Regions from separate parts of the Tardiphaga sp. P4_G1 genome, predicted to be linked through region 1. Evidence: predicted binding sites of a transcription regulator. Region 1 holds the regulator's gene; each other region holds the start of a gene.
The links. Region 1 encodes PhoB, which activates phosphate uptake and scavenging genes when phosphate is short. Its sites were predicted from a motif close to TGTCATNNANCTGTCAT; they were not measured.
Positions count from the first base shown of each region.

Region 1 (3,277 bases):
GAGGGGCGAAGACGTTGCGTTGCTGGTCATAACCGATCCGATCGAAAAGACTGCGGCCGCGTCGATGACAACTGTGCGAAATCGAACAACGGACCCTAGAAACGAAACGTGCCGCCCTTCTCGGGCGGCACGTGGGCATTATTCTATGTGTGCTGTGAAGACTGTCAACCGCGCACTGCGGCTTTCGAGTCACACGGAGTCGCAGAAAAAGCCGATTTTGCCGCTTTATTTGCAGAAGCATGTGGACGCGGCATGCCCGACTCTTGCGCGCGAGTCACGGCATATTGTAGCTTTTGCCTCGTCGGATACGACATCTCGTGCGGCGGTAGATCCTTTTGACACATCCAGTGCGGCGTAACAGCCGGACGCGAAATTCGCGCCCGGTGAGCGCTAAAGGATTCTGACCGCAGGGATTTTTGAAGTCTCAACTCGCAGCGCTGCCCGGTCAGGCCGGCGCTCACGAAGGGAAAACGGCGATGACGGTAATGACATGGACCGACGATCGCGTCGAACAGTTGAAGAAACTCTGGGAAGGCGGCCTCTCCGCCAGCCAGATCGCTGCGGAACTCGGCAACGTGACCCGCAACGCCGTGATCGGCAAGGTTCACCGCCTCGGCCTGTCCGGCCGTGCCAAGAGCCCCTCCTCGGCAGCTCCGCGGCAGCGCAAGGCGCGCCCGGCACAGCAGATGGTGCGCGTCGCCCGCCCGATGGCCCGTGGCAACACAGCATTGGCCCATAACTACGAGATCGAGGCCGAGCCCGACCCGATCGCCTATGACAACATCGTGCCGATCAGCCAGCGCCTGTCGCTGGTCGAACTCAACGAAGCCACCTGCCATTGGCCGATCGGCGATCCGTCGAGCGCGGACTTCTATTTCTGCGGCGGCAAGGCCCTGGCCGGCGCCCCCTATTGCGCGCATCACTCGCGCATCGCCTATCAGCCGGCCAGCGACCGCCGCCGCGCGGTGCCGAAGCCGACGCGCTGAGCTGGAAAGTATCTAAACCAAATGAAAATGCCCGGCGATGAGCCGGGCATTTTTTGTTTGGGGCTTCTTCCCTCTCCCCGCTTGCGGGGAGAGGGAAGATACCTACTCCGCCGCCTTGTCGAACCGATCATCCAGCGCGTAGCCGGCGCCGCGCACGGTGCGGATCGGATCGGGCTCACCGGCGGGGTTGAGCAGCTTGCGCAGGCGGCCGATATGCACGTCGACGGTGCGCTCGTCGATATAGATGTCGCGGCCCCAGACGCTGTCGAGCAACTGTTCGCGGCTGAACACGCGGCCCGGATGTTCCAGGAAGAACTCCAGCAAGCGATATTCGGTCGGACCGAGATCGATCGGACGGCTTGAGCGCACGACGCGGCGCTTGTCACGGTCGAGTTCGATATCGCCAAACGCCAGGACGGTGGCGAGACGCTCGGGAGCTGCACGACGGAGCAAGCCCTTCACGCGGGCCAGGAGCTCCGGCACGGAGAACGGCTTGACGATGTAGTCGTCGGCACCGGTGGCGAGACCGCGAACGCGCTCGCTCTCTTCGCCGCGCGCCGTCAGCATGATGATCGGCAATGCCTTGGTTTCGGGCCGTGCGCGCAAGCGGCGGCACAGTTCGATGCCGGACAGGCCCGGCAGCATCCAGTCGAGCACCACGAGATCCGGCACCCGCTCCTTCAAGCGGGTGTCGGCATCGTCGCCGCGAGCAACGGTTTCAACATCATAGCCTTCGGCGTCGAGGTTGTAGCGAAGCAGCGTCGTTAGCGCCTCTTCATCTTCCACAACCAGAATGCGTGCATTCACAGCCATCTTGATCAATACCCTCAGTGACGTCCGACAAGTCTTTAAATCATGATCCTTGCGGAAGACTGGCTTCCACTTTTCCTGATCATGCTTCAGACCGTCGGCGTATTCGCGAATGTGGTCATGTCGCCCTTCGGGCGCTTGTCGAGGATCTGCTGGCCCTCGATCATGTAGAACACGGTTTCCGCAATATTGGTGGCATGGTCACCGATCCGCTCGATGTTTTTGGCGCAGAACATCAGGTGGATACAGAACGAAATGTTACGCGGGTCTTCCATCATATAGGTCAGGAGTTCGCGGAACAGCGAGGTGCAGATCGCGTCGATTTCCTCGTCGCCCTTCCACACCGTCATCGCGGCGGGCAGATCGTGTGCGGCATAGGCGTCGAGCACAGCCTTGACCTGGGTGGTCACGAGGTCGGTCATGTGCTCAAGGCCGCGGATCAGCTTCAGCGGATGGAAGTCGCTGTCGAGTGCATTGACGCGCTTGCCGATATTTTTGGAGAGATCGCCGATGCGTTCCAGATCGGTGGCGACGCGCAGCGCGCCGACGATCTCGCGCAAATCGACAGCCATCGGCTGGCGCTTGGCGATGGTCAGCACGGCGCGCTCTTCGATCGTGCGCTGCAACTGGTCGATCTCGGAGTCGGTGGCGACGACGCGGGCGCCAAGTGCGACATCCCGGCGGATCAGCGCGTCGACGGATTCGACGATCTGCCGTTCCGCGAGGCCACCCATCTCGGCGACGAGACGGGTCAGCTCCTGCAGATCGTCGTCGAAAGCCTTGGTGGTGTGTTCAAAAGCCATCTCAAATTCCTCCCGCGAATATGTCGCGTCAGCCGAAGCGGCCGGTGATGTAATCCTGGGTACGGCGGTCGGTCGGCGACGTGAAGATCTTGTTGGTCTGATCGAACTCGATCAACTCGCCGAGATACATGAAGGCCGTGCTGTCGGAGACGCGGGCAGCCTGCTGCATGTTATGGGTCACGATCGCGATCGTATACTGATCCTTCAACTCGTCGATCAGCTCCTCGATCTTCGCGGTCGAGATCGGATCCAGCGCCGAGCACGGCTCGTCGAACAGGATCACTTCCGGCCGCACCGCGATGGTGCGCGCGATGCACAGGCGCTGCTGCTGACCGCCCGACAGGCTGAGGCCCGACGCGTTGAGCTTGTCCTTGACTTCGTTCCAGAGTGCACCGCCGCGCAGCGCCCTCTCGACGCGAATGTCCATCTCCGACTTGGAGATCTTTTCGTAAAGGCGGATACCGAAGGCGATGTTTTCGTAGATCGTCATCGGGAACGGAGTCGGCTTCTGGAACACCATGCCGACGCGGGCGCGCAGCAGGTTGAGGTCCAGCTTCGGATCCAGAATGTTCTGGTTGTCGAGCATGAGCTGACCTTCGGCGCGCTGGCCGGGATACAGGTCATACATGCGGTTGAAGATGCGCAGCAGCGTGGACTTGCCGCAGCCCGACGGGCCGA
Region 1 covers NZ_JBFUJU010000007.1:168,153-171,429, forward strand. Annotated here, with positions in the region: gene AC1DUY_RS18305 (aspartate aminotransferase family protein) at 1-30, opposite strand, end outside; gene AC1DUY_RS18310 (GcrA family cell cycle regulator) at 477-986, shown strand; gene phoB (phosphate regulon transcriptional regulator PhoB) at 1,089-1,793, opposite strand; gene phoU (phosphate signaling complex protein PhoU) at 1,886-2,599, opposite strand; gene pstB (phosphate ABC transporter ATP-binding protein PstB) at 2,628-3,277, opposite strand, start outside.

Region 2 (3,277 bases), on a different contig from region 1:
CGCAACAGCAGCCGGCGCTTCCGCCTTGCGCTCATAAACTTCGCTTTTCTGGATCAGGGGAATGGTCCCGACCATCTGGGCGCCGGTGATGGCAGCACCAGTGATCACGCCAGCCAGCGCTGCCGAGAAAACGATCGACCTGAAGACGGACATGTCTCAGTGGCAGGGGAATGCGTTGGCGTGGCGCGTGTCATGGGCCGCATTGTGGACGGCGCTGATATGCGAGAAGCCGACCACACCGACGATGAACAGACCGAGCGCCATGGCCAGAACAGCCTGCACGACGACATTGACGTCAGTGGTCACGGCGGAGATCTGGGCGGTCTGGGTCTGTTGCATCGGAATCCTCGCGAAATAGACGGCCAATTTAGCCGAGTTGCACCGGCGGCGCGACCGTTAATTTTGCATCGCGCGGGCGAGATCGCGGCTGGTCAGATGAAAATTCGCATCTGCCGCCACCGGCGCACGCACCAGCTTGGCGCCGGCCGCCGCCTGGAACACGTCTCTGTGGTCGCGGAAATAGGCCGCGCATTCCTCCGGCGACGGGTAACGCCGGAGCAGCGTCCGGAACGCATGACGGTGCACCATGCACAGCCCGCAATGGCCGGACGGCCGGAATGCCAGCGCATCGACATCCTCCCGCCAGACAGGCGCTTCATCGTCGGTTGCAGCGTGGTTGTCGGTCATGATCGCCGATGTCTACCGTGTTTCCCTGCCCTGCCAAAGCGCCGGTGGTTTTGCGTCCGCTCCCGCTCTCCGCTATGACGGGCGCCCACACTGCCGGAGATCCCCGCGATGGCCCTGATGCCGGTTACCGATGCCATGGCCGCGATTCTCGCGGGCGCCGATGCGCTGCCTGAGGAGATGGTGCCGCTGGAAGACGCGTTCCACCGCGTGCTCGCCCGCGACATCGCTTCGCTGCGAACGCAACCACCGGAGCCCATGTCAGCGATGGACGGCTATGCCGTGCGCGCCGCCGATGCGAAGTTGGGCGCCAAGCTCCGCGTCATCGGCGAGATCGCCGCAGGCAAGCCGTTCGACCGCCCGCTGCAGACCGGCGAAGCCCTGCGAATCTTCACCGGCGGCGTTTTGCCCGCTGGCGCCGACGCCGTCGTGATCCAGGAAGATACTACGCGCGATAGCGATATCGTCGGGATCAACGAGGCCGCGATTTCCGGCAAGCATATCCGCCCGGCTGGCGTCGATTTCAACGAAGGCGATGTGCTGCTGCGCGCCGGCACCCGCCTTACCGATCGCGACCTAGCGCTTGCTGCCGGGATGAACCATCCGTCACTGCCCGTGCGGCGACGGCCGGTCGTTGCCGTGCTCGCCACCGGCGACGAACTGGTCATGCCCGGCGCGGTCCCCGGCCCCGGCCAGATCGTGCTCTCCAATGGCTTCGCGCTGCGTGCGCTGGCCCGTGCCGAAGGCGCCGAGGTGATCGATCTCGGTATCGCCGTCGACACGCTGGAGGCGACCACATCGGCCATTCAGCGCGCGATCGATCTGAAGGCGGACGTGCTGATCACCACCGGCGGCGCGTCGGTCGGCGACCACGACCTCGTGCAGCAATCCCTGATCAATGCCGGCGTCGAGATGGCGTTCTGGCGCATCGCCATGCGGCCGGGCAAGCCGATGATGCACGGACGCCGCCAGGGCATGCGCGTGATCGGCCTGCCCGGCAATCCCGTCTCGTCCTATGTCTGCGGCTTCCTGTTCATGGTGCCGCTGCTGCGCGCGCTGTCCGGCCGAATCGAGGTCGCTCACGCGCTCGAACCCGCGGTGCTCGGCCGCGACCTCGCCGCCAACGACCAGCGCGAGGATTACCTGCGCACGCGCCTCGAGACCCGGGCCGACGGCACCGTCGTGGCGACGCCGGTCATCAAGCAGGACTCGTCGCTGCTGGGAAATCTGGCTGTCGCCGAAGGACTTCTGATCCGCAAGCCATTCGCTCCCGCCGCCGCCGCTGGTGATTCCTGCGCGATCATGCGACTGCCTGTTTAAAGGCCGAGATGCGCGATGGGATGCCGGGCCACCGGAACTTCCGCCGCGCGGCATGTTCTCTGAGCTTTTTTCTGACTGAGATACCTTAACGCGGCTTCAGTCACTGAATTGTCACGTAACGCAGCGAGACATCGCTGCGAAACAAGATCGGTGCACAAATGGACTATTTCAAACGCTTCAATTTCCTGTTTGCGATGCCAACATTCGACGCCGACGATCTCGAGGGCATTCGCCTCAATCAGATCGTCGATGAGATCGAGCGTTCCGGCTTCGAGGTCGTCAAGGCGCGCAAGCTCGAAGACGCCACGATCGCGGTCCAGACCGACGCGGCGATCGGCTGCATGGTGGTCGACTGGGGCAAGAAGGGCCTCGAAGGCAAGACCGCGGCGCTGATCAACCTGATGCGTAAACGGGGCCTCGATTTCCCCATCATCCTGCTGATCCGTCGCAAGCGGTTTGAAGACGTCCCGGTCGAGGTGCTCGATTTCATCGACGGCTATGTCTTCCTGTCCGAGGAAACCCCGCCGTTCATCGCCAAGAATCTCATCAGCCGGTTGAAGCAATATGCCGAGACGCTGAAGACGCCGTTCTTCGGCGCTTTGGTCGACTATGCCGAGGAAGGCAACCAGCTCTGGACCTGCCCCGGGCACAATGGCGGCGTGTTCTACAGCCGCAGCCCGATCGGGCGGGTGTTCATGGAACATCTCGGCGAAGCGGTGTTCCGCGACGACCTCGACAACTCGGTGCTCGATCTCGGCGACCTGCTAACTCATGAGGGCCCCGCGCTGCAGGCGCAGAAGGAAGCCGCGCAGATCTTCGGGGCGGAGAAAACCTATTTCGTGCTCAACGGCACCTCGACCTCCAACAAGGTCGCGCTATCGGCTCTGGTTACCGATGGCGATCTGGTGCTGTTCGATCGCAACAATCACAAGGCGGCTTTGCATGGCGCATTGATGATTTCAGGCGGTGTGCCGATCTATGTGCCAACGACGCGCAATCCCTGGGGCCTGATCGGCCCGATGAACTGGGACGCGCTCGACGAGGACGCGCTGCGCGAGCGCATCCGTATCAACCCGCTCGTCACGGATCCCGAGGCCTGGAAGCGTCCGCGCCCGTTCCGCGTCGCCGTGGTCGAACAGTGCACCTATGACGGCACCATCTACAGCGCCGAGATGATCATCGCGCGTATCGGCCATCTCTGCGATTACATTCTGTTCGACGAAGCCTGGGCGGGTTTCATGAAATTCCACCCGCTCTATGCCGGTCGCTTCGC
Region 2 covers NZ_JBFUJU010000001.1:678,838-682,114, forward strand. Annotated here, with positions in the region: gene AC1DUY_RS03340 (CbtA family protein) at 1-153, opposite strand, end outside; gene AC1DUY_RS03345 (CbtB domain-containing protein) at 157-339, opposite strand; gene AC1DUY_RS03350 (hypothetical protein) at 397-687, opposite strand; gene AC1DUY_RS03355 (molybdopterin molybdotransferase MoeA) at 796-2,004, shown strand; gene AC1DUY_RS03360 (Orn/Lys/Arg family decarboxylase) at 2,163-3,277, shown strand, end outside.
Region 2: AC1DUY_RS03360 (Orn/Lys/Arg family decarboxylase) is a predicted target of PhoB. The motif match lies at 2,103-2,119, and genes of this name have one in related genera.

Region 3 (3,277 bases), on a different contig from region 1:
CAATTTAATCACCCTCGGGCGTATCCTGCTGGTGCCCGTGATTGTCTGGGCGATTGCCTCGAACCAGATGGAAATCGCCTTTGCAATCTTCGTGATTGCAGGGGTCAGCGATGCCGTGGACGGCTTTCTCGCCAAGCGTTTCAACATGGCCAGCGAACTCGGTGCGCTGCTCGACCCCTTGGCCGATAAGGCGCTGCTGGTCTCGATCTATGTCTCCCTGGGGATATGGGGGGCAGTTCCGCGCTGGATCGTGATTCTCGTGGTGTCGCGGGATATCATGATCGTGGGCGCCGTCATTGTGTCGTGGTTGTTCGGCAAACCGATCCCGATGAAGCCGCTGATGGTATCGAAGCTCAATACGGTGGCGCAGGTGGCCTTCGCAGCCTTGGTTCTTGCTGCCCTCGGATTTGGTTTCAAATCCTCGCCTTACGATTTGATTTTAATGGGCTTTGTGACCGTCTTGACGCTGCTCTCTGTGTCCTTCTATCTCGTCGAGTGGATGCGACACATGAGCACCATCGAACCCGGTCAAGAGCCCCGGTAAACCGGTATTCGTGACGTTCGCCGGCGGAGCCGGCAGGAGTATTTGCGTGGTCGCCCGCGTCCAACCTCGTCAATTGGCGTTCGCGCTGCCCCATGCGGAGAGTCTGTCCCGCGACAACTTCCTTGAGGGCCCGGCCAATGCCGAGGCGCTGGGACTGATCGACTGCTGGCCGGACTGGCCGAACCGGGTAATGCTCCTTGTCGGCCCGGAAGGGTCCGGCAAGAGCCATCTGGCGGCGATCTGGGCCGAGGAGGCCGGCGCGCGCTCCACCATGGCGCACAGCCTGACGGCTGCGACGGTTCCGGCTGAGTTGGTGACCAACGCACTGGTGGTGGAGGATCTCAATGCCGGTGCCTTCGACGAGCGGGCGCTGTTCCACCTTCTTAATCTGGCACGTCAGGACAACGCCTATGTGCTGATTACGGCGCGGGTCGCCCCGGCCGCCATGGAGGTCGAGTTGCGCGATCTGCGGTCGCGGCTCCGTGCGATCCCGGTAGTCAATCTGCTGCCACCGGATGACGGGTTGTTTCGGGCGCTGATCGTGAAGTTTTGCGCCGACCGCCAGCTCAGCATCGACGAGAGCGTGGTCAGCTATGTGGCCAGCCGCATCGAGCGGTCATTCGCCGCCGCCCGCCATACGGTGGAATTGCTGGATAGCGAGGCGCTCCGGCTTGGGCGGCCGGTGACCCGTGCATTGGCTGCGGAACTGCTGCGCGACGCCTGACTTAGCCTTGGACGTCAAACGCGGCGCGTCGAACGGTGCCTTGACGGCGCGGCAGGCTGGTTCCTCAATGTCATCGAAGCGTCATGCAACTGACGCAATGTCCGCTGTGATTTGCCGGCACTATAGCGCTGCTTGAACTGGATGGATTGCTGTCTCATGGACTCCGCAGAAGAGATTGTTATTGAAGAGAAAAAGGGCGAAGCGAAGCCAGCAGAGGTGGTCGCATCGGGTCCCGAGCGCTTCATCAATCGCGAGCTGTCCTGGCTGCATTTCAATCGCCGCGTCCTTGAGGAGTCCGTAAATCCGGGCCATCCGGCGCTGGAGCGCGTCCGCTTCCTGTCGATTTCCGCAAACAACCTTGATGAATTCTTCATGGTCCGCGTCGCCGGTATCAAAGCGCAGGTCCGTGAGGGAATCAGCGAGCGCAGTCCGGACGGCTTGACCCCGGCCGAGCAACTGGTGCTGATCAACAGCGCGGTCTCCAAGCTCGGCAGCGACCAGCAGGCGATCTGGCGTGACCAGCGCGGCATGCTGGCCGATGTCGGAATCGTGCTGCTCGACGGCAAGGAGGTCAGCAAGGCCGACCGGTCCTGGATCGAGGACCACTTCCTCCACAATATTTTCCCGCTGCTGACGCCGCTGGCGATCGACCCGGCGCATCCGTTCCCGTTCATTCCGAGTCTGGGCTTCACCATCGCGCTGCATCTGTCGCGGGTGTCCGACGGCAAGACGATGAACGCGCTGATCCGCATGCCCGGCAAGATCGATCGCTTCATCCGCCTGCCGACCCCCGGCAAGGACGGCGCGGTCCGCCTTATCACGCTGGAACAGGCCACTGGCCTGTTCATCGCGCGTCTATTCCCGGGCTACACTGTTCAGGGGCAGGGTGCCTTCCGCATCATCCGCGACAGTGAACTCGAAGTCGAAGAAGAGGCCGAGGATCTGGTCCGGCTGTTCGAGACTGCGCTGAAGCGTCGCCGCAGAGGGTCGGTGATCCGCCTCGAAATCGAAGCCGGCATGCCGGCAGAACTCCGTGCCTTCGTGCAGCGCGCGCTGGCGACCTCGGATGACGAAATCCTGCTGGTCGACGGCATTCTCGCCATGAACGAGGTCTCGCAGCTCACGCGGCTCGATCGGCCCGATCTCGAATTCGTGCCCTATGTGCCGCGTCATCCGGAACGTGTCCGCGATCATGGCGGCGACATCTTTGCCGCGATCCGTCAGAAGGACCTGATTGTCCATCATCCCTATGAGTCCTTCGACGTCGTCGTGCAGTTCCTGCAGCAGGCCGCGCGCGATCCGGATGTGGTGGCGATCAAGCAGACTCTGTATCGCACCTCCAACAATTCGCCGATTGTCCGCACGCTGGTGGAGGCCGCTGAGGCCGGTAAGTCGGTAACGGCGCTCGTCGAACTGCGTGCGCGGTTTGATGAAGAGGCCAATATCCGCTGGGCGCGCGATCTCGAACGCGCCGGTGTCCAAGTGGTCTATGGCTTCCTGGAATTGAAGACCCACGCGAAGCTGTCGCTGGTGGTGCGCCGCGAGGGCGGCTCGCTCACGACCTATGTGCACACCGGCACCGGCAACTATCATCCGGTCACCGCGCGCATTTACACCGATCTGTCATATTTCACATCCGACCCGATCATCGGTCGCGATGCCGCACGCGTGTTCAACTATATCACCGGTTATGCCGAGCCGAGCGACATCGAGAAGATGGCCGTGTCGCCGCTGACCTTGCGTGGACGCATGCTCGAACACATCCGCGGTGAAGCGGCATTCGCCCGCAGCGGCAAGCCGGGTGCGATCTGGCTCAAGATGAATTCGCTGGTCGATCCGGAAATCATCGATGCGCTCTATGAGGCGTCGAATGCCGGTGTATCCGTTGAACTGATCGTGCGTGGCATCTGCTGCCTGCGGCCGGGCGTGCCCGGCCTGTCCGAAAACATTCGCGTCAAGTCGATCATCGGCCGCTTCCTTGAACATGGTCGAATCTATTGCTTCGGTAT
Region 3 covers NZ_JBFUJU010000001.1:61,701-64,977, forward strand. Annotated here, with positions in the region: gene AC1DUY_RS00305 (CDP-alcohol phosphatidyltransferase family protein) at 1-544, shown strand, start outside; gene AC1DUY_RS00310 (P-loop NTPase family protein) at 591-1,268, shown strand; gene AC1DUY_RS00315 (RNA degradosome polyphosphate kinase) at 1,425-3,277, shown strand, end outside.
Region 3: AC1DUY_RS00315 (RNA degradosome polyphosphate kinase) is a predicted target of PhoB. The motif match lies at 1,337-1,353, and genes of this name have one in related genera.